3 regions of the Priestia sp. 10L35 genome follow, and region 2 is predicted to be linked to each of the others. Evidence: riboswitches for the same ligand, from Rfam matches in the RefSeq annotation. Region 2 holds a riboswitch; each other region holds the start of a gene.
The links. A riboswitch is a leader RNA that binds a small molecule or an ion and turns the genes downstream of it on or off. The one in region 2 is predicted to bind lysine.
Positions count from the first base shown of each region.

Region 1: it holds a riboswitch for lysine, as region 2 does, so the genes downstream of both, AC1DEF_RS00880 (aspartate kinase) here and AC1DEF_RS07120 (amino acid permease) in region 2, are expected to answer to the same signal.
Region 3: it holds a riboswitch for lysine, as region 2 does, so the genes downstream of both, lysA (diaminopimelate decarboxylase) here and AC1DEF_RS07120 (amino acid permease) in region 2, are expected to answer to the same signal.

Region 1 is NZ_JBFTKA010000001.1:174,363-184,972, reverse strand. Features, by position in the region: gene gerE (spore germination transcription factor GerE) at 136-360, opposite strand; gene AC1DEF_RS00905 (acyl-CoA thioesterase) at 535-984, opposite strand; gene sdhB (succinate dehydrogenase iron-sulfur subunit) at 1,048-1,821, opposite strand; gene sdhA (succinate dehydrogenase flavoprotein subunit) at 1,825-3,612, opposite strand; gene AC1DEF_RS00890 (succinate dehydrogenase cytochrome b558 subunit) at 3,642-4,250, opposite strand; gene AC1DEF_RS00885 (YslB family protein) at 4,740-5,267, shown strand; gene AC1DEF_RS00880 (aspartate kinase) at 5,319-6,551, opposite strand; lysine riboswitch at 6,693-6,870, opposite strand; gene uvrC (excinuclease ABC subunit UvrC) at 6,936-8,702, opposite strand; gene trxA (thioredoxin) at 8,927-9,241, opposite strand; gene AC1DEF_RS00865 (electron transfer flavoprotein subunit alpha/FixB family protein) at 9,663-10,610, opposite strand, start outside.
Region 2 is NZ_JBFTKA010000002.1:221,484-232,093, forward strand. Features, by position in the region: gene parC (DNA topoisomerase IV subunit A) at 1-811, shown strand, start outside; gene AC1DEF_RS07085 (alpha/beta fold hydrolase) at 1,024-1,845, shown strand; gene AC1DEF_RS07090 (LysE family transporter) at 1,831-2,472, opposite strand; gene AC1DEF_RS07095 (YqcI/YcgG family protein) at 2,625-3,392, shown strand; gene AC1DEF_RS07100 (cupin domain-containing protein) at 3,367-3,675, shown strand; gene AC1DEF_RS07105 (cysteine hydrolase family protein) at 3,697-4,284, shown strand; gene AC1DEF_RS07110 (GNAT family N-acetyltransferase) at 4,375-4,866, shown strand; gene AC1DEF_RS07115 (hypothetical protein) at 4,970-5,338, shown strand; gene AC1DEF_RS07120 (amino acid permease) at 5,375-6,814, opposite strand; lysine riboswitch at 6,917-7,101, opposite strand; TPP riboswitch at 7,276-7,376, shown strand; gene thiT (energy-coupled thiamine transporter ThiT) at 7,409-8,017, shown strand; gene AC1DEF_RS07130 (ethanolamine ammonia-lyase reactivating factor EutA) at 8,175-9,593, shown strand; gene AC1DEF_RS07135 (ethanolamine ammonia-lyase subunit EutB) at 9,620-10,610, shown strand, end outside.
Region 3 is NZ_JBFTKA010000002.1:427,284-437,893, reverse strand. Features, by position in the region: gene AC1DEF_RS08215 (pentapeptide repeat-containing protein) at 1-196, shown strand, start outside; gene AC1DEF_RS08210 (O-methyltransferase) at 375-1,061, shown strand; gene AC1DEF_RS08205 (LysR family transcriptional regulator) at 1,249-2,160, opposite strand; gene AC1DEF_RS08200 (hypothetical protein) at 2,297-2,482, opposite strand; gene AC1DEF_RS08195 (hypothetical protein) at 2,633-2,767, opposite strand; gene AC1DEF_RS08190 (dicarboxylate/amino acid:cation symporter) at 2,906-4,168, opposite strand; gene lysA (diaminopimelate decarboxylase) at 4,221-5,549, opposite strand; lysine riboswitch at 5,695-5,877, opposite strand; gene AC1DEF_RS08180 (CBO0543 family protein) at 5,944-6,456, opposite strand; gene AC1DEF_RS08175 (NAD(P)/FAD-dependent oxidoreductase) at 6,792-7,910, shown strand; gene AC1DEF_RS08170 (YckD family protein) at 7,984-8,298, shown strand; gene AC1DEF_RS08165 (PAS domain-containing sensor histidine kinase) at 8,460-10,184, shown strand; gene AC1DEF_RS08160 (DUF1292 domain-containing protein) at 10,271-10,534, shown strand.

The DNA of each region.
Region 1 (10,610 bases), on a different contig from region 2:
TTCAAGCAATAAGTTTTTTTTATAAAGATTTACCTTTTTTATAATTTTTTCTTAACGTTATTCTTTTTAGATATGTATGCGACACTGAAAAAAATATACAAAAAGCTGGCTTTCTAAGAAGAAAGCCAGCTCATGTTATAATTCAAGTTCTCCCATTCGAAGGAGTTCTACGACTGCTTGAGAACGCCCCTTGACTCCAAGCTTTTGCATCGCATTAGAAATATGATTTCGAACTGTTTTTTCGCTAATGAATAGTTCACTCGCGATTTCTTTTGTTGTTTTGTCCTGTACTAAAAGCTCGAATACTTCTCGTTCACGCTTTGTAAGTAGCGGTTTAGGTTGAAACTCTTTTTCTTTCAATGTAACCCTCCTTGCCTGATCCTGAGTTGAACTATCGGATGGGTGTAAATTTAGTCAACATATCTTATGTGCGGTATGCCTACGCGGTTACTAGTTTTAGAAAAAATATGCAAAAAACTCTTTTTCACCTTTAAAAAAGAAAAAAAGCCTGAAGAAAGAGCCTTCAAGCCATTTTCATATATTTGATAAACACGTTTTCATCTCTTCATTCCAAGGGACGCTTTTTCCTGTTTCTTTAGAAATTTGCACCATTGTTCCTCTCCCGGTGAGTACAACCTCTTTTTGCTCATTTTGAATCATATAGTGTAAATCAACCGACGAACGTCCAATTCTATGAGCTTTTACAAAAACAGATAGCATGTTGCCAAAATACACTTGTTTGACATAATCGCACTGCAAATCAGCCACCACCGGTATCGTTCCCTCATGCTCACTCGTCCACTTTTGCATAAAGCCAATATGGTGAAAGAATTCCGTACGTATTTGTTCGAAATAAACAAAAGGAACCGTATTATTTAAATGCCCAAACATATCTGTTTCCGAAAATCTTACCTTGATCTCCTGCTTAAACGAAAATGACTCTTTCCAATGATCCATGTCTTCAATATACGAAATATTATTCATCTGTATTTCCTCCGTTCGTCATAGACAAAATAAAACCTCTCCGCGTGGAGAGGTTTTGAGTGATTATACTTGATCGCTACCAAAGAAACTTCTGAATGCTTGAATTGTTGTATCGCGGTTCAAAGCTGCGATTGAAGTAGTCAATGGAATTCCTTTTGGGCATGATTGAACGCAGTTTTGAGAATTCCCGCAGTTCGCTAGTCCTCCATCACCCATAATCGTCTCTAAACGTTCTCCTTTATTTAACGCACCGGTTGGATGGGCATTAAACAGGCGAACTTGAGAAAGCGGTGCTGGACCGATGAAGTTTGACTTGTCGTTTACATTTGGACAAGCTTCTAAGCAAACTCCACATGTCATACATTTAGATAACTCATACGCCCACTGACGTTTCTTTTCAGGCATACGCGGTCCTGGACCTAAATCGTATGTGCCATCGATTGGAACCCATGCTTTTACTTTTTTTAGTGAATCAAACATACGGCTGCGGTCTACTTGCAAATCACGAACCACAGGAAATGTTTTCATTGGCTGTAAGCGAATTGGTTGTTCTAGTTTATCAACAAGAGCTGTACATGACTGACGAGGTTTACCGTTGATGACCATTGAACAGGCTCCGCATACTTCCTCTAAACAGTTCATTTCCCAGTTTATCGGAGCAACCTCTTTACCTGAAGCATCAACAGGGTTACGTCTGATTTCCATCAGTGCTGAAATAACGTTCATATTCGGACGATACGGAATTTCAAACTCCTGATTGTAAGGAGCAGATTCAGCTGAATCTTGACGTGTAATAATGAAGCGCACTGTCTTTTGGACTGTTTGTTGTTCACTCATTGATTAACGAACCCCCTCTTGTTGTTTTTTTGGTTTTTCATCTTTTTTCTTTGTGTAGTCGCGTTTACGCGGTTTAATTAACGATACGTCTACCTCTTCATAATGGAAAGAAGGAGCCGTTTTCTTATCCACAAAAGATGCCATTGTTGTTTTTAAGAATTCTTCATCGTTACGATCTGGGAAATCTGGCTTATAATGAGCACCGCGACTTTCGTTACGGTTGTAAGCTCCTAGCGTTACAACACGTGAAAGCTGAAGCATGTTTTGCAACTGACGAGTAAATGTTGCCGCTTGATTACTCCATTTAGCTGTATCATTAATGTTAATACGATCATAGCGTTCAATTAATTCTTGAATCTTTTCATCTGTTTTTAACAGTTTGTCATTGTATCGTACGACTGTCACGTTGTCAGTCATCCATTCCCCTAGCTCTTTATGAAGAACGTATGCATTTTCTGTACCTTGAAGATTCATGATATTGTTCCATTTCTCTTCTTCTTCTTTCACATGACGATCATATACGCTTGAAGAAATAGCATCTGCGCTCTTTTCTAAACCATTGATGTATTCAACCGCTTTAGGACCGGCAACCATACCACCATAAATAGCTGATAATAATGAGTTTGCTCCTAAACGGTTCGCTCCGTGCTGTGAATAATCACACTCACCAGCTGCGAATAAGCCAGGAATATTTGTCATTTGATCGTAATCCACCCATAAACCGCCCATTGAATAGTGTACGGCTGGGAAAATTTTCATTGGTACCTTGCGCGGATCATCGCCCATGAATTTTTCATAGATTTCGATGATACCTCCAAGTTTAATGTCTAGCTCTTTTGGATCTTTATGTGAAAGGTCCAGATAAACCATGTTCTCTCCGTTGATTCCTAACTTCTGCGCTACGCAGACGTCAAAAATTTCACGAGTTGCAATATCACGAGGTACTAAGTTACCGTATGCAGGATATTTTTCCTCTAAGAAATACCAAGGTTTACCGTCTTTATATGTCCAAACGCGTCCGCCTTCTCCACGAGCAGATTCACTCATAAGACGAAGCTTATCATCTCCTGGGATAGCAGTTGGATGAATTTGAATAAACTCTCCGTTTGAATAGTATGCACCTTGCTGATACACGATAGATGCCGCTGAACCTGTATTAATAACTGAGTTCGTCGATTTTCCAAAAACAATTCCAGGTCCACCTGTAGCCATAATAACCGCGTCAGCTGGGAACGTTTTAATTTCCATTGATTTTAAATTCTGTGCAGAAATTCCGCGACAGCTGCGCTCATCGTCAAGAACAGCACCTAAGAATTCCCATCCTTCGTACTTTGTCACAAGTCCGGCAACTTCATAACGACGAACCTGCTCATCTAATGCGTACAATAATTGTTGACCCGTTGTTGCTCCAGCAAAAGCCGTACGGTGATGCTGCGTCCCGCCAAATCGTCTGAAGTCTAACAAACCCTCAGGAGTACGGTTAAACATAACACCCATGCGGTCAAGTAAGTGAATAATACCAGGAGCTGCTTCACACATTGCTTTTACAGGTGGCTGGTTGGCTAAAAAGTCTCCGCCGTACACTGTGTCATCAAAGTGTTCCCATGGTGAATCCCCTTCACCTTTCGTATTTACGGCTCCGTTGATTCCACCTTGCGCGCAAACTGAGTGAGATCTTTTTACCGGAACTAGTGAAAATAAATCTACTTGCTTGCCAGACTCAGCAATTTTTATTGTTGCCATCAAGCCAGCTAAACCGCCACCGACTACGATGATTTTTCCGTTACTCATCGGAACCCCACTCCTTCAAAACCTTAATTTTATGCAAATGCGAATAATGTACGAACACCTACAAATGTAAGTGCTAAGAAGATTGCTAATGTCACATAAGTTGAAATTCTTTGAGAACGTGGTGTTACAGTTAACCCCCAGCTAACTCCAAATGACCATAGACCGTTTGCAAAGTGGAAGATCGTAGATACAACACCAACTATGTAGAATGCAAGCATTGCCGGGTTGCTTAAAATTCGTTCCATCATTTGAAAATCTACTTCTTTTCCAAGCGCAGCTTGTATTCTGGTTTCCCATACGTGCCATGTGATGAAGATAAGTGTGATTACACCTGAAACACGCTGAAGGATAAACATCCAGTTACGGAAAAAACCGTAGTTGTTAACGTTTGTTTTAGCAGTGAATGCGATGTAAAGACCGTATATTGCGTGAAAAACGATTGGTAAGAAAATAATGAAAATTTCTAGAGCATAGCGGAAAGGTAAGCTCTCCATGAAGTGAGCTGCTTGATTAAATGATTCTTCTCCCTTTGTCGCGAAATGATTCACAACTAAATGCTGTGTTAAGAAAATCCCGATTGGTATTACCCCAAGTAATGAATGGATTCTCCGATATTGAAACTCTCTGTTTGCCGCCATCTGCGTAGACCCCCCTTAGTTAAATGAACATAGTTTGTGAAGAACTTTCTTACTCCCACTAGACAAATAGATTAATCGTGAATACAGGAAATGAAAACCTTTGCATTTCCTAATAAAGTATGTGACAGGTTAATTTTACTCCCATCGATTAAGAGCGTCAAGGCAAGATGTTTAAATCTTCTATAAAATATAAATTTATAAAATTTTATATTTGTTAACGCTTACTGTATTGATGTTACAGATTTTTTCTTTCTATTATAATATTGCTTGCCACAAATAAGTAAGCGTTTACTTTATGCTTTTATTGTAAACAAGTTCACAAAACATTTACACAGGTAAAAGTACCCTTTTAAAAGGTATATTATGGATTTTTCATCTTTACATCTAACTCTTTTTACCATAATAAAGATCCTCTTACATTTTATTAAAAAAATGCGTGAGAGGTTTTTTAGATTTGTATATAATAGTAGTAAAGAAAGAGGGGAAAGCATGAGCAATTTACAAACAGAATCACAGCAAGAACTTGAAGAGACGATGGAAACATCAGAACCTAATGTCACAGCTGAAACAGAGAGAACTCTTGATCACGTTTCATATTTCGGATACAGCCTTTTGCGTGACGTGTTAATTCCAGAGCTTCTTGGAGACGAAACAAACACCATTTCATACTGGGCAGGAAAACACCTTGCGCGGAAATACCCATTAAATACAATGGATGAAATCGTCGCTTTTTTTAAAGCAGCTTCCTGGGGAACACTGACGCTTGCAAAAAAAGATAAATATTCACTCGAGCTTGAGTTATCAGGTGATGTGGTCAGCAAAAGATTTCAGCAGGAAACTTGTTCGTTTCATCTTGAGTCAGGATTTGTGGCTGAACAGATTCAGCGTCAAAACAACTGCCTAACAGAAGCCTACTTAACACATAAAGAAAAGAACGGAAAAGTGCTGATTTCCGTGCAGTGGGACCGAAAAGATATCTTACCTACCGAAACACGCGCGGAGCGTTATAAAAAGTAGGAAATACGTATATATAAAAGACGTGGAGATACCACGTCTTTTTTCTCTTCTTTATACTTGCACTGCTTGCTGCTCTTCTAATTCAAATGCTACGTGAAGCGTCTCAACAGCTTTTACCATATCAGCATGCGGTACAACTGTAGATACTTTAATTTCAGACGTGCTGACCATCTTCACTTCAATTTTCTCTCCTGCCAGCACTTCAAACATTTCGGCTGCAACGCCTGGATTAGAAATCATGCCAGAGCCGACAATTGATACTTTAGCCAAACCGCTTTCATGTTCAATACGCGCATATCCCAAAGTAGATTTATACTCTTTTAAGACGGCAAGAGCGGCGTCTACGTCTACGGTTTTAATAGAAAATGAGATAGAGAGACGATTATTAGCCGTTACGTTTTGAATAATAATGTCCACATTTAACTGTTCTTTTGCTAATGCTGTAAAAATAGTAGAAAGAGTTTGCAACTCGTTGTTTAACCCTTCAATTGTCACTCGTGAAATATTATCTTCAAACGCAATTCCTCTTACGACTAAGTTTTGTTCCATTGAAACTTCCTCCTCAACAATCGTTCCATTCTCGTTTTCTAAGCTTGAACGCACTTCTAGCGGTACCTGATAATTTTTTGCAAACTCAACAGCGCGCGGATGCAGCACCCCTGCTCCCAAATTAGCTAATTCTAACATTTCGTCATATGAAATAGAGTGAAGCTTACGAGCATCTTCTACATAGCGCGGATCTGTCGTAAACACTCCTGTTACATCTGTATAAATATCACATTTTGCAGCTTTTAATGCTGCGGCAAGAGCTACTGCCGTCGTGTCAGAGCCGCCTCGACCTAATGTTGTAATGCTACCATCTCCTGAACAGCCTTGGAATCCAGCTACTACTACGATTCGGCCTCTATCTAATTGGCTTTGAATACGAGTCGTGTCAATGTGCTGGATTCGTGCATTGCTGTGAACTGCTTCCGTCTGGATACCAGCTTGCCAACCTGTTAGCGAAGTTGCTTCATACCCTTTATATTGAAGGGCCATTGTTAACAGGGAAATCGTTACTTGTTCTCCAGTTGTAAGAAGCATATCCATTTCGCGTTTGCTTGGACTGTCCGTAATATCACTTGCTAATTTCACCAGTGCATCTGTAGTTTTGCCCATTGCCGATACAACAACAACTACTTGGTTACCGCGCTCTGCTTCTTGAATAACACGGTTTGCTACATGTTGGATACGTTCAACAGAACCAACAGATGTTCCACCAAATTTTTGAACGATTAATGCCATAATTTTGTTCATTCCTTTTCAATAAATTTGCATATGCAGAATGATGAGAAGCTAAATTTTTTTACTCAGACAATAAAAAAAGCAATGAGATGAGCTCTCATTGCTTAACGAACGAAAATTATAAAACATAACCGTCCACTGCCGTGAGATAGCTCTCCAAGAATCTACATCTTGACAATCCTACGTTTATTCAACGCAGAACCAGCAATCATTACTATGAGGTAATGTTCACTTCGGCAAATTTCCCTTTCCGCATCATTCATAAGAGCTCATACCCTTCCTGATACGTACTGATTAAATTTGCACCTCTATCTTCACTTCATTTGATGAAGTGTCGTATGAAATTAGTTAATAGCTTATCAAATATTTTCTATTATTTCAAGACTATTTTTGCAATGTTTCATAAATTTTTTCAGCGATGTTTTGAGGAACACCTGAATTTCGAATATCATCAACCGTTGCTTCTTTCAATTTTTTCACCGAACCAAAATACTTTAACAAAGCTTTTTTACGCTTTTCGCCCACTCCCGGAATATCGTCCAGAACAGACTGAAAAGCGGACTTAGAGCGCACTTGACGGTGGAAGGTAATCGCAAAACGGTGAACTTCATCTTGAATTCGCTGAAGCAAATAAAATTCTTGACTATTGCGTTCAAGCGGTATGATTTGAGGAGGCTCACCAATCATCAGGTTGGAGGTTCTGTGCTTATCATCTTTGACAAGACCTGCTGTAGGCACTAAAAGTCCCAATTCATTTTCGAGAACGTCCTGTACTGCAGCTAAATGCCCTTTGCCTCCATCTACAACAATTAAATCTGGAAGCGGAAGACCCTCTTTTAACGCTCTGGAATACCGTCTGCGAACGACTTCTCTCATGGAACTGTAATCATCTGGTCCCTTTACGGTCTTAATTTTATATTTGCGATATTCTTTCTTTTCCGGTTTCCCATCAACAAAAACAATCATCGCAGAAACGGGATCTGTTCCTTGAATATTTGAATTATCAAATGCTTCAATCCGATAAGGAGCGGCAATTCCAAGCTCTTCTCCTAACCGTTCAACTGCGCCAACCGTGCGCTCTTCATCTCGTTCAATTAAATAGAATTTTTCACCGAGCGCAATTTTTGCATTTTTACACGCAAGTTCTACTAACTCTTTCTTTTTGCCTCGCTTTGGATGCTGAACCTCTACTCCTACTAATTTCTCAGCCAACTCTGCATCAATCGTTGCTGGAACCATTACTTCTTTTGGCTTAATATTTTTGGCATAAAACTGACCGATAAAAGTTAAGAAATCTTCTTCTGGCTCTTTATAAAAAGGAAACATAGAAACTTCTCGCTCAATTAATTTCCCTTGGCGAATAAAGAAAACTTGAACACACATCCAGCCTTTATCATAAGAATAGCCAAACACATCTCGATTAACAAAATCATTAAACGTTACTTTTTGCTTTTCCATTGTCGCTTCGATATGAGCAATTTGATCTCGATATTCTTTAGCCCGTTCAAAGTCAAGTTCTTCTGAAGCTTTTAACATTTTTTCAGTTAATTCTGTTTTGACATGCTCATATCCACCATTTAAAAACCGCGTGATATTTTCAATAATTTGTTTGTTTTGCTCTTCTTTTACTTCTTTTACGCAAGGAGCTAGGCATTGCCCGATATGGTAATACAAACAAGGTCTGTCTGGCATGGTAGAGCACTTTCTTAATGGATAAATGCGATCAAGAAGCCGCTTTGTTTCATTTGCAGCTTGAACGTTAGGATAAGGCCCGAAGTATTTCCCTTTATCTTTTTTTATTTTTCTTGTAATAACAAGTCGGGGCTGCTTTTCAGCTGTAATCTTAATAAAGGGATAACCCTTATCATCTTTAAGCATGATATTGTATTTTGGATCATGCTTTTTAATTAAATTCATTTCTAAAATAAGTGCTTCTAAATTAGAAGATGTGACGATATATTCAAAATCGACAATGTCGTTTACAAGTCGAAGCGTCTTTCCGTCATGAGATCCGGTAAAGTAGGAGCGCACTCGATTTTTTAATACTTTTGCTTTTCCTACGTAAATGACCGTTCCATATTTATCTTTCATCAAGTAACAGCCGGGCTGATCCGGTAAAATAGCCAGCTTTTCTTTTAAATAATCGTTCATATTTTTCTCCTTCCTCTTCTCTTACTCTGTCCATCTATACATTCGCTTATGAAGCGTAACCTACATTCTTTCCTGCCCTACAATACATGCACATAAGCCGGATTTATGGCGGTGTTCCTTACATCTAGTATAAAACAAACGAACGCATATTCGCTAAATAAAAGTATTCCCAAAAGAGAAAAAGTGGAGAAAAAGAAAAAACCTAGCCTGAGCTAGGTTTTGACTTACGCGTGTTTATTAATTAATTCTGTTAATGCTTCTTTTGGTTGGAAACCAACTACTTGATCAACTTTCTCTCCATCTTTAAATAATACTAAAGTTGGGATACTCATAACACCAAATTTTCCAGCCGTTTCTTGGTTTTCATCAACGTCTACTTTCACGATTTTAACTTTATCGTTAAGTTCGCCATCGATTTCTTCAAGAACTGGAGCAATCATTTTACAAGGGCCACACCATGGTGCCCAAAAGTCAACAAGCACTAGGCCTGATTTAATTTCATCTGTAAAGTTTTTATCTGTAGCATGTGCAATAGCCATTTTAATTCCTCCTAAATATATGCAATATCCAAATTCTACTCACAGTATATCACCTTCAAATAAGGTTTGCTAACTTTTTGCTTACATTTATACTGTTTATTCTCCGCTCTAGTTTGTACAATTCACATAAAAACATACGTAGAAAATTTCGTTTTCCATGAGGCTGAGACATAACGAAATGAATCCTATCTAAAGACGAACGAATAGTATACAAGGGCTGAACCGCTTGCGACACCGCAGATGATTTCTGTGTAAGACTTCGCTTTCTACAGGAGTCTTCGCCTTGCCCTCCAATCAACTGCTAGAAAGACCCACACACATGAAACCTGCGTTTACCCTAACAAAAAAACGAACCACTAATCAAACATCTTGATCAATGGTTCATTTTTCACTTCGTCTAAAATCCTTTTGTCTCAGCCTCTTACGCAGACTGTACTTTCAGCTTTTTGAATTCTTCCGTTAGCAGAGGCACCACTTCAAATAAATCTCCAACGATTCCGTAATCAGCTACTTTAAAAATATTCGCCTCAGGATCTTTGTTAATGGCAACAATAATTTTTGAATTTGACATGCCGGCCAAATGCTGAATGGCTCCCGAGATTCCGCAGGCAATGTATAAATCTGGTGTGACTACTTTGCCCGTCTGACCGATCTGAAGAGAATAGTCGCAGTAATCTGCATCGCACGCTCCCCGAGACGCCCCAACAGCTCCATTTAACACGTCCGCTAGTTCTTGGAGAGGTCCAAAACCTTCCGTGCTTTTTACACCTCGACCACCTGCAATCACGACTTTTGCTTCGGATAAATCAACCCCTTGCGTTGCTTTCCGTACAACTTCTTTTACAACTGTACGCAGGTTTTTGATTTCAACATTTAAATCCTCTACATCGCCTGTACGTCCCTCATCTTTTGCAAGCGGTGAAATATTATTTGGACGAATCGTGACAAACGTAAAAGCATCGGTCATGATTTTCTTTTCAAATGCTTTACCAGAATAAATTGGGCGGGTGAAGACTACTTGATCCCCTCCAACTTCTACATCCGTCACATCTGAGATAAGTCCTTTGTCTAAGCGAGCTGCCAGTTTTGGCGCTAGGTCTTTGCCAAGAGCCGTATGGCCAAATACGATAGCTTCAGGTTGTTCACTTTCAATGATGGCTAATAACGCCTGAGCATAACCATCCGATGTGTAAGCAGCTAAATCTTCATGCTCCGTCACAACAACTTTATTCGCTCCGTATGCAATAAGCTCTTCACTTAAAGCTTTTACGTCCTTTCCTACTAACGCTGCAACAATTTCCCCACCGTCAGCTACAGTAGACGCTGCGGAAATCGCTTCAAACGATACGTTTCGTAATCCCCCATCACG
Region 2 (10,610 bases):
TTTAGCGAAGTATGAAATTAATACAACTGAAACGCTACTCATCTTCACAAACAAAGGGAATTATTTATATATGCCAGTGCACGAACTTCCTGATATCAGGTGGAAAGACATGGGGCAGCATATCATGAACATTGTTCCAATTGATAAAGAAGAGCAAATTGTACGGGCGATACCAGTGAAAGAATTTAAAGAAAATCAGTATCTGCTTTTCTTTACGAAAAATGGTATGGTCAAAAAATCAGAATTACTTCAATATAAAGCACAGCGCTACTCCAAAGCTCTTGTCGCCGTTAATTTAAAAGGCGATGATGAAGTAATCGATGTATATCAAACGGATGGTAAAAAACAAGTGTTTATTGCCACTCGCTCTGGCTACGGACTGCGTTTCCGGGAAGAAGAAATCAATATTGTAGGGACTCGCGCTTCTGGTGTGAAAGGAATTAACTTAAAAGACGATGATTATGTTGTAAGCGGCGTTATCTTCGATGAAGATGAAGCTCTATCAACTGAATTATTTATCGCCACACAGCGAGGAGCTGTGAAAAAGACAAAAATTACTGAGTTTGAAGAATCAGCACGAGCAAAACGAGGGCTAGTGATGGTCCGAGAACTAAAATCTAATCCGCATCAAATTGCAAAAGTAAAAGCAATTTCTAAAGAACATTACGTGATAGTGGAATCATCTAAAGGTCAAATCGAGCAGGTTGACCCGTCTACAATGCGAGCTAGCGACCGATACAGCAACGGTTCATTCGTATTGGACCAAAGCGAAGCTGGCAATTTAGTTGACATGTGGCTGGAAGAAAAATAACAAAAAAAGTAGTAAAGTTTTTAACGCTTTACTACTTTTTTTGTTTAATATTTTTAAATTAAACTATGTTCTAAATAAACAATATAAAAGAATTTCCCTACTCCTTATCCCAGATAAACATTATACACCTCCTACACAAGCCTCTAAGAAACTTTTGAATGTTCCAATTGTCCTACACATATATATATAAGACCAACTAGGAGGTGTTATAGATGAACTACTTTATTCACGTAACTCCTAAGACTAAACTTTTTGTTCGAGATATTGGAAAAGGGGAACCCGTTCTTTTCCTTCACGGGTGGCCGGTTAACGCTAAAATGTACGAATACCAATTTACAACGTTGCCGGCCCGAGGTATTCGATGTATCGCTCCTGATCTTCGGGGATTCGGAAAATCAGATGCACCTTTCACCGGCTATTCTTATAATCAATTAGCGGATGATATTCGCATGTTAGTAGAAAGACTTGAGCTTAAAAATTATACGCTCGTAGGCTTTTCTATGGGGGGAGCCATTGCTATTCGATATATGAGCAGACATTTAGGATATGGCGTGAAGAAGTTAATTTTATTAGGGGCAGCGGCTCCAAGCTTTATTCAAAAAACTGATTTTCCATATGGACTTCCTTCTGAAGAAGTAAATACAATTATTCAAAATACGTATAGAGATCGTCCTAACATGCTTGAAGAGTTTGAGAAAAAGTTTTTTAATCAGCCTACCAGCTCAGCCTTTAGAGGATGGTTTCAAGATTTAGGTTTAGAGGCATCCGGTCATGGAACGATTAAAACTGCGGTGTCTTTACGAGACGAAGACTTACGGGAAGATTTGAGTCAAATTTTTACTGAGACATATATATTACACGGAAAAAAAGATCAAATTTGTCCATTTGATCTTGCAAAAGTTATGAATCGTCATATTTCATTTTCTACACTTCTTCCATTTGAAAATAGTGGACACGGTCTTTTTTATGATGAACGTGAGAAAGTAAATGACACTCTTATTGAACTCATCGCTAAAAACTCAGCCTATAAGTAAGGATATACATTTAAAACCGAATTGGCAGCCAAATAAAAAAAGTAAAAAACCTGCACCTAACGTAATAAAGCGAAGAAGCTTAGGCGTGATAAATTTTCTTGTAAAATGAATGCTGCTGGCAATATTTAAATTCCAAAGAAGGATGCCAAAGATAATAAAGAAACTGTGAAAAAAGACAGATAGCCACGTTTGACTTTGGAGGCTTTCGCTTAAGCTTGACCCAAATACACCAAACCAAAACACAATATTTAAAGGATTCATAAGAGCAATGAAGAAACCTGTAAAAAACGACTTATCTCTTTTAATAGAGGGTTTATTTACATCTATTGAAAAGGAACGAGAAACAGCTTGTTTCATACTTTGAAAGCCAACAAATGTGAGCATGACAAAACCAGTTGCATACAGGGTAACAGTAACAGCCTGCATCTGCACAAAAGGCGTTAACCCTATTAAAATGAGGAGCATAAATAAAATGTCGGCCGTCATGCCCCCTAAACCAACTAGCCAAGAAGCCCAAAAACCTTTCGTCAGCCCTTTTTTAATCATCTCTATATTAATTGGACCTACCGGTGCTGCGAGACTAATACCTAGAATTATTTGTTTTATAGCAATCAAAAACCACTCCACAAACACAGCCTCCTTTCTAACTTGTCCAATAGTAGCTTATATATATATAGATTAGAGTTTTATAATTTAGAAGCGGCATTTAGTTAAAAATGCTCATAAACTTTCTTTTCTTTAATACACATGTAACGTTGAGTTCCATAAGGAGGGTTTTAATGGCATCAAAAATGCTTTTTCGAGCCAATGAGATTTTAGAGTCAACGCATGTCCCGTTTTGGGGAAAAGATGCTTTTCAATATTTCCAAAGCGATATATTATCAGAAGAAAATCCATTTCCTTGTATATTAGGGGTAGAAGGCTTTAAAAAAGATTTACTGCGGTTTTCATTTGTGACTACTCCTTATAACTACCAAGATATTAGGAATGCAGCGTCGGCACTTAGAGAATACATAGATACTTTTAAAACCATAGGTCGCTATACATCCTTTGTGTTATTCTTTAAGCCTGAACATAAAGAACGTTCAATGGAAGAGTACGAAACGATGTTTTGGGATACGCTGACGTTTCTTCATCAAATTGATCAAAAGACATGGCCGCAAGACATTCCAAAAGATCCAAAAGATCCATTATGGGAATTTTGCTTTCACGGAGAACCTATTTTTGTCGTCTGTAATACGCCTGCTCATTCTTTACGTAAAAGCCGTAAGAGCAGGGGATTTATGATTACATTTCAACCTCGGTGGGTGTTTGAAGGTATGACAGGAGATTCAAAAATAGGGCGGCACGTACAAAAGGTGGTCCGCGATCGGTTAAAAACATATGATGACGTATCAGCTCACCCTGAGTTAGGATGGTATGGACAGCAGGAAAACCGAGAGTGGAAGCAATATTTTTTACACGATGATAACAACTATATTACGGGACAGTGTCCGTTTAAATTAAAAAGGAGTGAGCAGCATGGACGTAAAAAAAGCCTCTATTAAAAAAGGAGTTGGCGGAAAGTTTGAAGAAGTAATTAAAGAACTGCTTCCGGCGTATACTGGATACGTTGAAGTACAGCACGATATTGCTTTTCAAACGCACCCATCTCATACCCATCCAACTGATGAAATTCTTCATATACTTGAAGGATCTATTTACTTTACAGTTGAACATGATACGGTTCTATGTCAGGCAGGAGATCGGATACATTTACCGAAACAAACGGTTCATTCGTCAAAAGCCGGTCCTGATGGGTGCACATACGTTATTTCCATTTTAAAATAAAGATGAAAGAAGATGATGCTTATGCTACGTTCCCGGCCAGTGCTGCTGCTTATTGATGTACAAGAAGGATTTTATTCACCACAGTGGGGGGAAAGAAACAATCTAGATGCAGAAAAACATATGCTGACGCTACTGCAAGCATGGAGGCGCCAAAATTATCCTGTCATTCACGTACAGCATGCATCAGAAAATCCAGATTCTCCTTTACATCCAAGTTCGAAGGGATTTCAGTTCAAAGAAGGGTTTGGTCCACAAGAAGATGAATACTTAATTCGCAAGCACGTGAACAGCTGCTTCATTGGAACAGAGCTAGACAGTTATTTAAAAGCAAATGGTTATGATACGCTTATCTTAATAGGACTAACTACTAATCACTGCGTCTCTACGACTGCCCGCATGGCTGGAAATTTAGGGTACAGAACGTACGTTGTAAACGATGCAACAGCTTGCTTTGATGGTATGTCCTACGATGGAAAAACAAGCCTTCCTGCAGAAGATGTACATACATTCGCACTGTCTTCTTTGCATGAGGAGTTTGCGACGGTCGTTTCTACAAAAGAGACACTTCAAGTTCTTCAAACCTTTCAATATGCTCAAAATCACAACTGATGTGCATGCGCACATCGGTTTTTTATGTAGATTATGTTCCTTAAAAGAAGTAAAATAAAGATAATTCTATACTATAAGGAGTTTGTACATATGATCATTCGTTATGCTAAAGAAGAAGATTTACCTATGCTTGTTGAAATTTATAACCAGTCTGTTCAAACAAGTGCTGCTACTTTTGACTTAACGCCTGTAACAGTAGAGCAAAGAAGGAGCTGGTTTAATAATCATATTAGCAATGAACTTTTTCCGCTTATTGTCGCAGAAAAAGATGGGGTAGTAGCGGGCTATGCTTCGCTTTCTTCTTATCGAGATAAAGAGGCGTACATTCAAACGGTAGAGCTATCGATTTATATTGACAAAAATCAGCAGGGGTATGGCATTGGAAAACAGCTTATGAAGCGGATTTTGGAATTAGCTAAAGAACTCAACCATCACGTTGTCATTTCAGGGATTACAAAAGGGAATGATATCAGTGTCAAAATGCATGAGCAATTTAATTTTACATTTTGCGGAGAATTTAAAGAAGTAGGCTGGAAATTCGATCAGTGGCAAGATGTGCTTTTTTATCAGCTTATTTTATAAGATGTATGACACCTTTACACATTGTGACGTTTTAGTTTCATGTGTAAAGGTTATTAAAATAATAAGTCGTTTTATTATTTTAATACGAAAGGTGTTAGCTATCATGAATACACATTTTCAATATCAGCATCTAAGAGCTATTCCAAAAAGATGGTCCAAAAAAGAACTGCATATCCAGCTGAATAGAATCAAACACAATTCTGAACTATCTACTATAGCAGCAGATCCGCTTTTTCATCTGTTAGAATGTACCCATTCGGGCCTTCAAACTAAACAAGAAATCATAGACTACATCCAAAGCATTCCTACTCATCAACTTCCATCTTTTGCAACCCATTTAAGCAGGTTAATTCAGCGTATTTATTATATAGAAGCTGCTGATTACTGTAATCGTCCCCTCAAAGGTTATATGCTTGTTATGAAAAATCAGCCCGCCTATATATCTCTTCATTTTGCTGATCAGATCACATAAAAAAAGCTCTCTATTCTTTTGAATAGAGAGCTTTTTTTATTCGTATTTTTTCACTGTTACTTGGCATTCTTTTAACGGAATAAGTTTTGACTTTTTCGTCCATTTGTATCCTAACCAAACAATTAAGAATAAAGGAAGTCCGATATAAGAAACAAGTACACCGTACCAGTCAATCGAATCACCCGTAAACGCCGAATAGTTTTGACCTAAAATGACAACAGCACATAAAATAAAGGCAAAGATAGGACCAAACGGGAAAAGTTTTGCATGATATGGAAGTTCACTCAAATCATGACCTTGGGCAACAAATGCTCTTCTAAAACGATAGTGGCTGATGGCAATTCCTAACCAAGCAATAAAGCCAGACATACCAGAAGCGTTAAGTAACCACGTGTATACCGCACCGTCTCCAAAAAATGAAGCACCAAATGCAAGTGTACCGACAAGTGCCGTTGCGATTAAAGCATTCACTGGAACGCCTCGTTTATTCACTTTTGCTAAGAACCTTGGTGCTTTTCCATCTTTCGCTAAGTTCCACAGCATACGCGTAGAAGCATACATACCTGAGTTACCAGCAGATAAAACGGCTGTTAAAATAACGGCATTGATAGCTGATGCTGCAAACGCCAGACCTGCTCGTTCGAATATTAAAGTAAATGGACTTACTCGCACATCATCACTTGCTAATGAATCGGCTGTGTATGGAATAAGCATCCCGATAACAAAAATAGCTAAAATATAAAATAACAAGATGCGCCAGAAGACTTGTTTAACTGCGCGAGGAACCGTTTTTTCCGGATCTTCACTTTCTCCAGCTGCGACTCCAAGCAACTCTGTTCCTTGAAATGAAAAACCAGCAGCCATAAAAATACCTAAGACAGTAAAGAATCCACCGTGAATGGGTCCATCACCAAGCGTGAAGTTTTTAAACCCTGGTGCTTCATTGTTAAAGATACCAAAAATCATCATAATGCCAATAACTAAAAAGATGATAACTGTTACTACTTTAATTAACGAAAACCAAAATTCAGATTCACCAAATCCTTTTACAGAAAGGTAGTTAAGCCCAAACATAATTAATAAAAACAGGGCACTCCATAAAATAGAAGAAGAGTTTGGGAACCAAAATTTCATAATAAGGGCTCCAGCAGATAATTCAGCTGCAATCGTAATAGCCCAGTTATACCAATAGTTCCAGCCGAGAGCGAAACCAAAGGATGGATCTACAAACCGAGACGCATACGTACTAAATGAACCGGCTTCAGGCATATAAGCTGCGAGCTCCGCTAGGCTGGTCATCAAAAAGTAAACCATGACACCAATGATAGCGTAAGCTAAAAGCGCTCCCCCAGGTCCTGCTGTGTGAATTGCTCCACCACTTGCTAAGAATAAGCCGGTTCCGATGGCTCCTCCTAATGAAATCATCGTTAAGTGGCGAGATTTCAACCCACGTTTTAATTCTTGCTGCTCTTGCATAGATAAATACTCCTTTCGAATGTACGGAAAGAGACGGGATAACATAAAAAAAGCCCGCAGTATATGTGCGCGCTTTTAAATCTGAAAACCGCGTCAACCTTCCGTGAAGATAGCTCTTCACATCACTCGCATGATGTGACAGTTCTGTTCCTGTTCGGAGACAGCCCCAGCTTAAATCAACCGAGAAGTGATCTAAACTTCGGCAATTTTTCCTTTCAAACAACATCCTCAATGTTCTCTGCATTTCCGTTGCTTTACTATTAAAAACTGCGACCTCTACCTCATCGATTAGGATGAGGGTTTTTTATATTCATTTGACATAAAAGAAGTATACCAAATACTAAAACGATTGTCATTATAAAAAATAGATTCAGAAAATAGAAACATCTTTGAAATCTCTCGAATCTATTTTGTTACATATGGTATAATGAATGTTGTCATAATACTACATAAATATCCGAACGTACCACAGGGGGAGCCGCCGTGCTGAGAGTGAACAAATTGTTCAGACCCTTCGAACCTGTTAGTTAACGCTAGCGTAGGAATGTGGGAATAGTAGCATATATTTGCTTACTCCTGTGTAAACCGTTTGATATGAATGATTCAAAAACAGGAGTGAGAAACGTGAATAAAGCATTACCTTTACAGGCTAAAATTGAAATAGCTATTTTTGCAGCATTAGCACTTCTACTTGATCTTTTGCCTTCCATTAAGATTGCAACGGCTGTGAGTATTTCGTTCTCCATGGTGCCCATTTTTATTATGTGCTTTCGCTGGGGAGTAAAAGGCGGGGCCCTATCTGGTCTATTATGGGGGCTGTTGCAGTTGGCAACAGGAACGGCTTATATTTTAACAGCGCTACAAACGTTTATTGAATATATTGTGGCTTTTGCTTTTATAGGTGTTGGAGGTATTTTTTCGCAATCTATTAAAACAAATTTAGCTAACAATAACAGATCAAAAGCTTTTGTTTTGATTGTTTTATCCCTTGTTATCGGCAGCTTCGCACGGTATTTCTGGCACTTTATTGCGGGTATTATTTTTTGGGGATCATATGCGCCAAAGGGCATGTCCGCTCTATGGTATTCTTTTTCAATGAACGGTATTTCAATGGTAGGGTCACTAATAGCCTGCTTAATCATTCTTTCACTATTAATTCCATCCGCATCAAGAATGATTGTAACTAAATCACACTCATCATAAGCAAAAAGACTAAATCTACCAAGATTTAGTCTTTTTTTGTCATTTGTCACCTTTGTTTACACAAAAGTGTGTCAGGTTTGATAACATAGTTAGTGAAATATTCAAAAAACTGTTTTATGATAATCACCATATTCAAACGAGATAAGGGATTGATAGCATGCTACAGAAATGGATAACGAGCATAGGTTTAGATATCGGAACAAGCACAACAAAATTGATTGTAAGCAAGCTGTTAATAGCAAATCAACAAAATCAGTTTACGCTGCCAGGCTGTCAAATTATTGATCGTCGCGTAACGTATGTAAGTTCTATCTATACCACTCCTATGCTAAACGATGTTGAAATCGATGTTCAAAGATTAACGGTACTACTAGAACAAGAGTATAAGAACGCAGGAATCTCCTTAGATCAAGTGGAGGCAGGTACTGTGATCATCACAGGAGAAACGGCCAGAAAGCAAAATGCAGAAAGTATCGTTCACTATCTAGCCGAACATGCTGGGGATTTTGTTGTTGCAACAGCCGGCGCTGACTTGGAAGGAATATTAGCTGCAAAAGGATCGGGAGCAATAGAGCGTTCTGCTGAAACAAATGCAGTAATTGCCAATATTGATGTAGGAGGAGGCACTGCTAACATCGCTTTATGTCAAAATGGAAAAGTGATAGAAACGTTTACACTGCATGTAGGCGGGAGATTAATTCGACTAAATGAAGACGGTCTTGTTACCTACGTTTCGTCTCATTTAACTGAATTTTTGAAAAATAATTCTTTGACACTGCGAGAAGGTGAAAAAGCAGCATTTGAAAAGCTTTCGTCTATCTGTCAATTACTAGCTGAAGAAACCGTGAATTATGTAAAAGCGCTGAATCAAAATTCCTCGCTGCTCGTTTCTCCTCATACAAGATCTTCTATACATCCTGAAACGATCATGGTTTCAGGAGGAGTAGGAGCAATGATGGAGAAGCAAAAGCCAATAACAGTGAAGGAAGTGGCCATACACGGAGACGTTGGTCCGCTTCTAGCATATCATTTTCAATCCATTCAAGTATCTCAATCCGCTGAGACAACGCGCGCTACTGTAATTGGGGCTGGTATGCAAAATACAGAAGTTAGCGGATCAACCGTATATATTGGGTCGAAGCGGCTGCCGTTAAAAAATATCCCGATTGTAGAGATACCCGTTCAGCAAGAAGAGACGTGGAATCCGCAGCTGTTTCAAGAAAGAGTTCGAGCGGCATGTATGCAGGCTTCAACTATTTTCAGCGCAGAAGACCCCCCTGCTGCTATTGCTTTATCTCATTTTCCTTACTGCAGCTATAAGATGCTTCAAGAATTAGCAAAAATAATAAGCGATGAATTTATTGCTTGTTTTAAGGGAGCTAAGTGCCTCGTTGTTCTATGCGAACAAGATATTGCAAAAGCTTTAGGACAAGCACTAGCTAAACAGAGGAAAGAGTTAGAAATTATTTGTTTAGATCAAATTGATTTTACACACGGAGATTACATCGATCTAGGGTTACCAATAGCCGGAGAAGCGATCTCCGTTTCCGTTAAAACGCTCGCTTTTTCATCATAATCAGCTGAACACACAAGGAGGAAACGATGTTTAAAACTACACGAATGTTAGGAGAAACATTTTCATTTTATAGCTTAAAAGAAATCATGGCCAAAGCAAACGAAGAGCGTTCTGGAGATCAGCTCGCAGGAGTTAGCGCTGAGTCAATGAAAGAACGAATGGCAGCAAAGCAAGTTCTAGCTGATATCACACTTGCTGATATTCGAAATTACCCGCTGCTCAGCGCAGATGAAGACAACGTCTCGGCATTAATCGAAAGTCAGATTGATTCATCTGTTTACGACATTATTAAAAATTGGACAGTAGGGGATTTAAGAGAATACATTTTATCCGATCAGCATAGCGGAGAAGACCTTCTTGCACTTAGCAAAGGATTAAGCAGCGAAATGATTGCGGCAGCTACTAAAATTATGTCCAATTTAGATTTAATTCAAGGAGCTGCCAAGATAGAAGTGCAAACTACTTGTCAAACGACTATCGGCCAAAAAGGAGTATTGGCTTCTCGGACCCAGCCTAATCATCCTTCAGATAACTTAAAGGGAATGAGAGCATCGCTATACGAAGCGTTAAGCTATGGAATTGGAGATGCGGTTATCGGAATTAACCCTGTTATTGATACAACGGATAATATTTACGCGCTTTTAAATGAAACAAAAAATATAATCAACGAATGGTCAATTCCTACTCAAAACTGTGTATTATCACACGTAACGAGTCAAATGAGAGCAATTGAAAAAGGAGCATCAGCAGACTTGATTTTTCAAAGTTTAGCAGGTACAGAAGCTGGTAATGATTCATTTGGAATTTCACTGTCTATGCTTGATGAAGCGACAGCGCTAATTCATGAAAAAGGAACGGCAAAAGGTCCAAACCGCTGGTATTTTGAAACAGGACAAGGTTCTGAACTGTCAGCAGAAGCTCACTATAACATTGATCAAGTAACGCTCGAAGCTAGATGCTACGGCTTAGCTCGTCACTACAAGCCTTTCTTAGTTAATACAGTTGTTGGATTTATTG
Region 3 (10,610 bases), 210 kb from region 2:
AGAAACATTTAACGGAACAATCTTTGAAGGAACATCATTAAAAAAAACCTCATTTCGCCACGCAACTTTGCTAAATGTACAGTTCCGAGGATCAGATTTAAAGAAATCTGATTTTGAAGGTGCAAAAATGGATAAATTGACATATAACTTTTTAAAAAGTGCCAAAATAGATCTTAGTAAAGTTACGATTATTTAAAGATAAAAAAGACCTCTCTGAAGGTCTTTTTTTATGGACATATAACAATTCTTTTTAAGAGCGAGCAGGATAGTTTATTAGAAAGCTAGAACACATTCATAATACGAACGATTACGGCAACAAGGTGGATATGAGAAAAACATATTCGTATCTTTGAATAATAAAGCTTTTATCACTTATGTGGAGGAGTATGGAAATGTCTATATATGAAATTTGGAATGAAGTGGATCTTTATATGAATGATAAGCTTATACAACCTGACCCTGTTCTTGATGAGGTATTGAAGGCAAATCAAGAGGCTGGATTACCTGCCATCGACGTATCGCCTAATCAAGGAAAGTTTCTGCATTTGTTAGCTTCATTAAAAGGAGCTAAACGCATTTTGGAAATTGGTACTCTTGGAGGGTACAGCACGATTTGGCTAGCCAGAGCTCTTCCGAAAGACGGACAGCTGATTACGCTCGAATTAAGCGCTCAGCATGCAGAAGTAGCAAGAGCTAATTTAAAAAGAGCGGGAGTAAGCCACTTAGTAGAAGTCATTGTCGGCCCCGGGCTTGATACATTAGCTGTATTAAAGGATAAGGGAACAGAGCCGTTTGATCTTATCTTTATTGATGCTGACAAACCGAATAACCCAAATTACTTAAAGTGGGCTCTAGAATTATCGAAAAGAGGAAGTACGATTATTTGTGATAATGTTGTTCGTCAAGGGCATGTGGTGAACTCAGAAAGTGAAGATGAAAATGTAAAGGGAATTCGCCAATTTATGAATGCTCTGGCTCAAGAAAAACGAATAAGCGCCACGGCTATACAAACTGTTGGAAGCAAAGGCTATGATGGATTCATTGTAGGGGTTGTTGAATGATAAAACTTGTATTACACCTAAAAAGAAACGGAGACATAACTAAATCTATCCAATCAACAGCTAGAAGCAAATACATACATGAAACCTGCGTTCATCATCATCCTAAAAAAATCCGAACGAGCTGGATTCTCGACCAAACTCGTTCGGATTGTCCTTCAACTAACATACTTTTGTTCCAGACTCTTTTTTAAAGGAGCCCCAATTTATCTGTCATTTGTTTTTCGGTTAAAAAATTAATCAATTCTCGTACAGCGAATGAACTGTAGCGTTCTTTTAACAGAATAATTCCAAGTTCCCACATCATTTCAGGATCTGCAATAGGTACGGTAGTAATATTGGGATCTTTCACTTTGGCATAAAGCGATTCGGGTAAAATAGCAATACCTAGTTCTGCCGCTGTTAATTCAATAATTAAATCCCATTGAGAACTTTTATACGCTATAGAAGGCACAAAGCCTGATTTTAAAGCATCTTGAATTAACCGGTCGTGCAGCGTAAATTCTTCACTGAACATAATGAATTTTTCATGCTCCAATTCTTTCATCCAGACGGAAGAACGTTTTGCTAAAGGATGGTTTCTATGTGCGTATAAAAGAAATCTCTCCTTAACGAACGGGTATACGTGAAAATGCTCATCATGACCGCTTGTAAGAGGAAGCATAACAATCCCCATATCTACACCAGCCTCTTCCACAAGTGCCTCAATTTTTTTTGCTCCAAATTCAATAAGCTCTAGAGATACTTTAGGGTATTGTTCATTAAATGCTTTTGCAATCTTCGGGAAAAACAAGGTCCCGATGAGCGGAGGGACTCCCATCTTGATTTGCCCTGTTTGCAAGTTCATTAAATCTCCCAACAAGTGAGGCATGTCTTTTAACACCGACAGAGCTTTAGTTGCCTGATGATACACGACTTCTCCTGCATCGGTTAGCTTTAATTCTCTTGTTGAACGATCAAGAAGCTCAAATCCTAGTTCATTTTCTACTTTTTTGACGGCTTTACTTAAAGCCGTTTGTGACAAGTGAACTTGCAGCGCTGCCTTTGTAAAATTTTTATGATTCGCTACCTCTATAAAGTATTCTAAGTCTCTGATTTCCATGTGAAACTCCATTTCTGCAAACTGCTTATCCTTTTTCTTTACTCTTTATTTTAACCACTAAATTATTTACTGTAAATGCGCTGACTAAAAAGGGGGAGGATATATCCAATGAATAAAAACAGGGAAAGGAAATGAGCTAAAGTTTCTGTCGAAATTGATTTATAAAACGAATAATCTTTTTATAGAGAAAAATAGATTTTGCTACTAGCTGATGAGGGATATAAAGACTTTTGTATGTGCGTTCAGGTAAAAATGCAAAACTTATCAAAATAACTGAAAGTCCAAAGGCTGCGGCTGTAATCTCTAGCCAAGAAAACACCATGTTATTCCTCCTTTTACAAACCTATTAATAGAATATGTAAAAGTTCGAAAGGAGGTTGTACGATAGCCCCATAACGAGCAGGGTTATGAAGTTCTCTCTAAAAATAAAATGACGTTAAAGAACGCAGGCGCTGCGCTCTTTAACGTCATTTTATTTTCGTTCTTCAGCTTGATGCTCTTGTTTGTTTTGCTCAGTAAGACGTTTTTGATGAGCTTTTGTTTCTGCGCTTACGTGATTCGCATCATTCGGTTGATTTTTCTTTGAACCTCCTGCAGCGTTACTCATTAGACGACACCTCCAGTCCGGTTAAGAAACATACCTTTAGAATGTGCGTATGTACAGACTTTATACACCGCTATCGATATTACTGCACACGAAAAAAGCAAAGGGAGAGTCACTAAGACTGTTCCCTTTGCTTTTTTACTAAGCGACTTTATCGGTGGTGATAATTTTGTTAATCCAGTCTTTTCCTTCTGTAAACCTTGTAACAAGCATCGCTGTTACTGTATTTCCCGTACTGTTTAAAAGCGTAGCAGGGGCGTCAATAATTGTGGAAATGACCGCAATAATGGGCAGAACTTCTGGCGAAAATCCGTAAATTGTAATGATTAACATTTCGCCAATCATACCGCCTCCAGGGATTGCTCCCATTACGGCTCCAACTAAAAAGGCTACGCCTAAAATGCTCAAAATACTCGTAGCAGACGTCATATCTTTGCCAAACAAACTGAATAAGAAAACAATCTTTAGAATACCACCGATAACAGAACCATCTTTATGCGTGTTTGCTCCTAGTGGAATCACTGTTTCAGCAATATCCAGCGGCACACCCATTTTCTTTGTTGCATCTAAATTGACTGGAATAGATGCAGCAGAAGAACAGGTAGCAATAGCGGTGATAGAAGGAGCAGCTGCATTTTTCCAAAACAGCTTAATTCCTGCTTTACCGCCAGCAATCCATGCATATAGCGTAAAGAAACCGAAATAGTAAACGATTGCAATTAATAAATAAAGAATAAATGCTCTAGCGTACCCTTGTAAGATCTTTGGTCCAAGTTCTCCTACTACAGTAGCGAAATAGCATCCTAAACCAATTGGGGCATAGTACATCACAATTTTAACAACCTTCATCGATACTTCTTGACCCGAAGTCAGAAATTTCGCCATAGGCTGTCCTTTTTCGCCAGCCATCGTTGTAGCAATACCGAAAATAACGGCAAAGACAATTAATTGTAAAATGTGATCTTTCGAAAATAACTGAACAAAATCAGGTACAGTAAATGTACTAACAAGCTGAGTTAAAAGCGCCATTTTTTCAGCTGTATTTTCACTGTCACCCATCAATTCTTTAATGGCAGAAGTATCTACATTATGTAGCGGATTGTAAAGTGATGCGCCTAAAAAGCCTAAAACGGCTGAAACAGCAGCAGTGGCGACAAACACAACGGCAATTCCTAGCATAATTTTACCAAGACGCTTCATTTCGTTCATGTTTGCGATCGCCGAAGCCACACTAAAAAAGACAAGGGGAACGATAATCATGAACATTAAATTGAGAAACAAATCACCAAAAGGCTTCACGACTGCCACATCGGGGCCAATAGCATATCCTGCTATCCCGCCAATTAAAATAGCGAGAAGCAGAATAAGCGATGATCTGTACGTTTTAAATACACTTAAAACCATAGTTAGATTTCCTCCAAACAATAATAGCTTTTTTACTACGCAAGAACAGCTATTATTTGCTCATTGCATACGTAGTAACGACTGGCTTTACATCTTTACGCACCAAATCTTCGTATGTTTCTCGCTCTACAGCAAGACGAGCTTCTCCATTTTTTACAAATACAACAGCAGGGCGCGGAATACGGTTGTAATTGCTAGCCATTGAATAGTTGTAGGCACCTGTAGAGGACACTGCTAATAAATCTCCTTGATTAACGCGCGGTAAATCAATATCCCAAATAAGCATATCTCCTGATTCACAGCATTTACCCGCAATTGATACTGTTTCATCTTTTTTATCCGTCACTCTATTAGCCAAGACAGCTTCATGTTTTGCATCGTAAAGAGCAGGACGGATATTATCGGTCATACCGCCGTCAATTCCTACGTATTTTCGTACACCTGGAATCTCCTTCGTTGATCCAATTGTATAAAGCGTTGTACCTGCTTCTCCTACGATGCTTCTTCCAGGCTCAATCCAGACTTCTGGAAGGGTATAATTCTGTTCAGTTAACGTGCGGCTTAGCTTTTCTGTCAGTGCATCTACATAATACTCAACTGGAAGAGGAGAGTCGCTTTCGGTATAACGAATACCAAAACCACCACCTACGTTTAAAACTTTTACTTCAAATTCCATTTTATCACGAATGCTGAATAAGAAATCAGTTAAAATATCAATGGCGCGAGAAAAACCATCTACTTCAAAAATTTGCGAACCAATATGACAATGAATGCCTAAAAGATCGTAGTAAGGCTTTTCTAACGCAGAACTTACCGCTTTCATGGCTTGGTCATTGGAAAGACCAAATCCAAACTTGGAGTCTTCCTGTCCGGTCATAATATATTCATGTGTATGGGCTTCAATTCCTGGAGTAACACGCAGAAGAATAGATGCTTTCTGTTTGCGCTCAGCTGCTAAGGCATGCAAAACTTCAAGTTCGGTAAAGTTATCAACAACAAAACAGCCAATATTCGCATCAAGAGCCATTTCCATTTCTTCAATCGTTTTATTATTGCCGTGAAAATGAATGCGTTCAGCTGGATATCCAGCTTCAAGCGCTGTAAATAATTCGCCTCCTGAGACCACATCTAGTGACATATCAAGCTTCGTTAAAAGGCTAGCCATTTCCATACAAAGAAATGCTTTCCCTGCATAGGCGATTTGATATGAAAATCCGCTTCTTCGAAAGGCTGAATGGAAGGCCTTGCATTTCGTTTCAATTAATTCTTGATCGTAGATGTATAGGGGAGTGCCGTATTGTTTTTTCAGTTCGACCGTATCGCACTGCCCAATTTCTAAATGATTGCTGCTGTTAATTTTACTCGTTCCATGTAAGTACATAATCCGTATCCCTCCATTTAAATCATTCAACTATAACTTTGAACTTTGATGGTCAGTAGAAAAACACAAAAAAGACCCGTGAAGTGATGTTCACGCGTCTTGGTTTCATAATAATAAAGTATTATTACATTCTAGGCATCAACATCTCTTCAATAGCTCTCCACAAACCAAATGGTTTGTGACAGCTCAGCATTTATTCAATACTGAACCAGTATATGAACACAATGGATGTTTATATACTTCGGCACGAAATCCCTTTTACTTATCTTCACAGACTCCATTAGTCTCCAATAAGTGACTCTTGATTTCATGCACCTCTATTCTCAGAGAGGAAAATTATATTTAAATGTAATTCCTATTATATTTCCTTTTCCTCCGTCTAGTCAATGAAAAGTTAAGGCATAGGAATATCAAAAAAAATAAATAAGAAAGCTATGAAGCTTCCAGATAGAATCCAAGCGACCAGTGCTGTCTTCTGATGAATGACTAAAAGTGAGAACGTGGCAATGTTGAAGAGAAAAGAACACAGCAGCGACCATCCATAATGATGAGTGATACTGTGATTAACATAAGCAATGAACTCAATCACAGTAAATAAAAGCGCCCACAAAAGAATCCACCACAGCCTGCCGCTTACATGCAACGGCAGCCTTCCTAAAAAAACCGGTATAACAAACGGATAAATAATTAAAGTTATTCCAAGGGAAACCATTAGGTGATCGGGTAGAAAAAGGTGATCAATACCTACAGGGTGAAATACCCATACGCGGTGATGAAACAGCAGCACTTCATAAAGCAAATTCCCTGTGACCCAAAACAGCAAAGTAGGATAGTATTCTTGATACCTTCGCCACTTGCCAAATAGTAAACCAAGAATGATGAAAAATAATACAAATGAAGATTGCATACGCTCTCCTTAAAATAATGGTTATTTCTTTTTATTTACATATTATAGTGGTTTTATTCTTTCCTTTTTTTATTCAGAAACTATAATAAAAAAGCGGTAAGCGCAGTGTTAAATATGGGTGATCACTATTTGTGGTTTGCTTCATCTCACCATAATTCCCGTAAAAGAACTTATTGCGCTTTTGTTTACAATGAAAGGAGCTATATGTCAAAGTCAGCAAGACTCAAAAATAAGCTCAAGATAGCTTCGCCTAGTATGTGACTTCTTTTTTTGCTATGCTAAAGTTGCGTACATATAGCATGAGAATATTAGAAGAAAGAAAAGGGTGTTTTGGTATGAAAACATACATCGTAGTTGGAGCTGGGGTACTTGGAGCTTCTACAGCATATCATTTAGCAAAAGCAGGAGCAGATGTGACATTGATAGATCGCAAGGATGCAGGTCAAGCTACTGATGCAGCAGCAGGAATTGTTTGTCCATGGCTTTCGCAGCGTCGAAATAAAGCATGGTACCGCTTAGCAAAAGGCGGCGCTAAGTACTATCAAACATTAATTCAGCAATTAGAAGAAGATGGAGAAACGGATACGGGATATAAGCGAGTAGGAGCAATTAGCTTACATACTGATGAGCAAAAGCTTAAAAAAATGGAAGAAAGAGCATATAAGCGTCGGGAAGAAGCTCCTGAAATAGGCGAGATTACACGTTTATCCGCTAAAGAAACACAGGCTTTGTTTCCGGTTCTTTCGGAAGAATACAGTTCAGTTCATATTAGTGGAGCCGCTCGCGTTAACGGAAGAGCTCTTCGAAACGCACTTGTGAATGCAGCCAAGAAAAACGGTGCAAAAATAATAGAAGGAAACGCAGAACTACTTTATGAAAATAATCAAGTAACGGGCGTTTCCGTAAATGGACAAACCCTTCTAGCAAGTACAACAATCGTAACGGCAGGAGCGTGGGCAAATCAATTACTAGAGCCTCTTGGAGTGAAATTTTTAGCAAGCTTTCAAAAAGCGCAAATTGTCCACTTGCATCTCCCTGATGTAGATACAAAAGACTGGCCCGTTGTGATGCCTCCAAGCGACCAATATATTCTTTCATTTGAACAAGGTCAAATTGTCATTGGAGCAACACATGAAAACGACAAGGGCTATGATTTGAGAGTAACTGCTGGGGGGATGCATGAGATTTTTTCAAAGGCCTTATCAATTGCTCCCGGCTTAACAGAAAGCACAGTCTTAGAAACAAGGGTAGGGTTTCGACCATTTACTCCAGGATTCTTGCCAGTCATTGGAGCTCTTCCGGCTTACGAAGGAATACTAGTAGCGAATGGTCTCGGAGCTTCAGGCTTAACGTCGGGTCCTTATCTTGGTTCAGAGCTTGCTAAATTAGCACTTGAAATGGAAATGGAAATTGATCTTAGCGACTATGATGTAGGAGGAGCTATCGAGTCTTAAGCAAACAGAATGAATGAAAACAAATAGAAGTTCGCAAACTATAACTACTATATGATGAAAGGAAGTAGATTGTTTGCGAAAGATTATGATAAGTGCAGCAGCAGCTTTTTTATTTATGAGCGCGACGCCTGTATTAGCGGAAAACAATCCTCAGCCAGAAACAAAAGACGTGCAGTTGACGTCTGAGCAAAAGCAGGAACTGTCCGTGCTGTACAAAGAAATGCTAGCAAAAAAGAAAGAAATACTTTCAAAATATGTGGAGTACGGCGTGCTAAGCAAAACGGAGAGTCAAAACATTTCTTCACATATGGAAAATCGCTATCAGCATATGGAGCAAAATGGTTTTGTGCCAAAGCGACACTGTCATAAAATGCATCATTCAAAGTAATTCCTATTCACATAAAAAAGCGCCTTTACAGGCGTTTTTTTTATGTGAATGAATGGAAAATATCCGCTTCTTTATCTAGTAAATTCTAAAATCCTCATGTAAAATTAAGAGAATGAGAACGAGTAGGAAAGATGTTAGTGAGGGGTAGGTAAATATGAACGATGAACAAAAATAAAAAAATAGTCCGATTACATGCAGAAAATCATTCAGCTGAGGCGCTAGGAATCATATTTGCTTACAAACAAAAAGATGACCATCTTGTTTACAGTATGTATCAAGGTGAAAGCGTTCATGACCAAAAAATACCTCTAGAAGAATGGGTCTCGTATGAGCATTTTTTCGAAGCATTAAACAAAAAGAAAAAGCTTATGTACGAGCTTCAAATAAATGATAAACGCTATGTAGTAAACTTAACCCCTTTATCTTACACAGAAAAGCCTGAAATTATGGGACATTGCGTGAATATAACTAGTTATCAGGAGAAAAAAGAACAGGTTCAGCCTTTTATTTATCATAACGCAGATGCTGTTGCTGTCGTTGACTTAGAAGGGAAAACGCTTCAAGTGAACCCTGCGTTTGAGAATACATTTGGCTGGACGTTTGAAGAAATTCATCAAAAGCCTCTTCCGATTATACCTTCGTTTTTAAAGGAGCCAGTGTGCGAACTTCATAAGACCATTCAATCAGGTGAATCGAAAACGGAATTTGAGACGGTCAGACAGCATAAAGACGGTCATTTAATTAATGTAAGCGTCACACTCTTCCGCGTTGAAAATATGAATGATTGGCCGCTATGCATTGCTTTTGTCTATCGAGATATAACATCACGCAAGCAGGCTGAAACGGCTTTAAAAGAAAGCGAAGAACGTTACCGAAGCTTGATTGAGTTATCGCCGGAAGCGATTATCGTTCATAGTGAAGGGAAAATTGATTACATCAACCCTTCAGGAGCCAAAGCGCTAGGATACAAAAGTCCTCAAGACGTATTAGGAGCTTGTGTTTATCAGTTTGTTCACCCTGATTACTATGATGTGGTAAAACAGCGAATTTATCGAATGAAAACAGAAAATAAATCTGTAGACCTACAGGAAGAAAAGTTTATTCATAAAGACGGTCATACGATTGATGCCGAAACCATTGCCTTTCCTATTCCCTATATGGGAAAGCAGGCCATTCAAGTTTTGTTTCGTGATATTACAGAACGTAAAAAAACTGAAAAATTGCTGGGTGAATCCGCTCAGCTTTCCTTAGTCGGACAGTTAGCGGCTGGTATAGCTCACGAAATTCGAAACCCTCTGACGGCGGTAAAAGGATTTATGCAGTTATTAAGAGAAACGAGCGGTCAGCCTTACTATGTAGAAATGATAAATCATGAGTTAGATAGAATTGAATTGATTACCGATGAGTTCTTGAGTCTTGCAAAGCCTCAGGCGAAAACCTACAAAGACAAACATGTCCAAGATATTTTAGAGAATACTTTAAAGCTAGCTGAGGTGCAGGGGATTACAGAGAAAATTCACGTAAAAAAAGAAATTGATCTTCATCTTCCTCTCGTATTATGCGAAGAAAATCAGTTGAAACAGGTGTTTAGCAATATATTTAAAAATGCAGTCGAATCTATGCCAAGTGGAGGAACCGTAACGATTCAACTAAAAAGATTTAATCAGGAGAACCTTGTTATCCGGTTTAGCGACGAGGGGCCAGGCATCACGCAGGAAAGAATGCAGCATTTAGGAAAACCTTTTTATAGTACCAAAGAGAAAGGAACGGGGCTTGGACTGATGGTGTGCTATAAGATCATTCGAGAACATAGAGGAGAAATTAACTTTGTAAGTGAACTTGGAAAAGGAACTACCGTAGACATTCTTTTGCCTTTTAAAAAATAGATTCTACTTTTATAAGCATGAAACCTTTTCTAAAGGGGAATACATGTTAGTGAACGAATAATGAGGTTAAAATAGGAGGGAATAAGATGGAACGCATTGAAACGGGAGAGATTTTTACAATTTTAGACGAAAATGATCAAGAGCAAGATATTGAAGTGCTTGGAAAAATGACGATTGAAGGGCACGATTATATTGCTGTTGCGTTTGTTGAAGAAGTTTTAATTGAAACAGAAGAAGAAATTGATGTTTTCTTTTTGAAAATTGAAGATGATGGTGAATGGTCTTCAATTGAAGATGACGATGAATTTGAAAAGGTATCAGCCGTATTTGAGGAAATGACATCCGCGTAAAAAGAGAGGTTAAAACCTCTCTTTTTTTATTTTTAAATAATATAATATTTAGAATTTTTCTAAAAATACCTTGCTG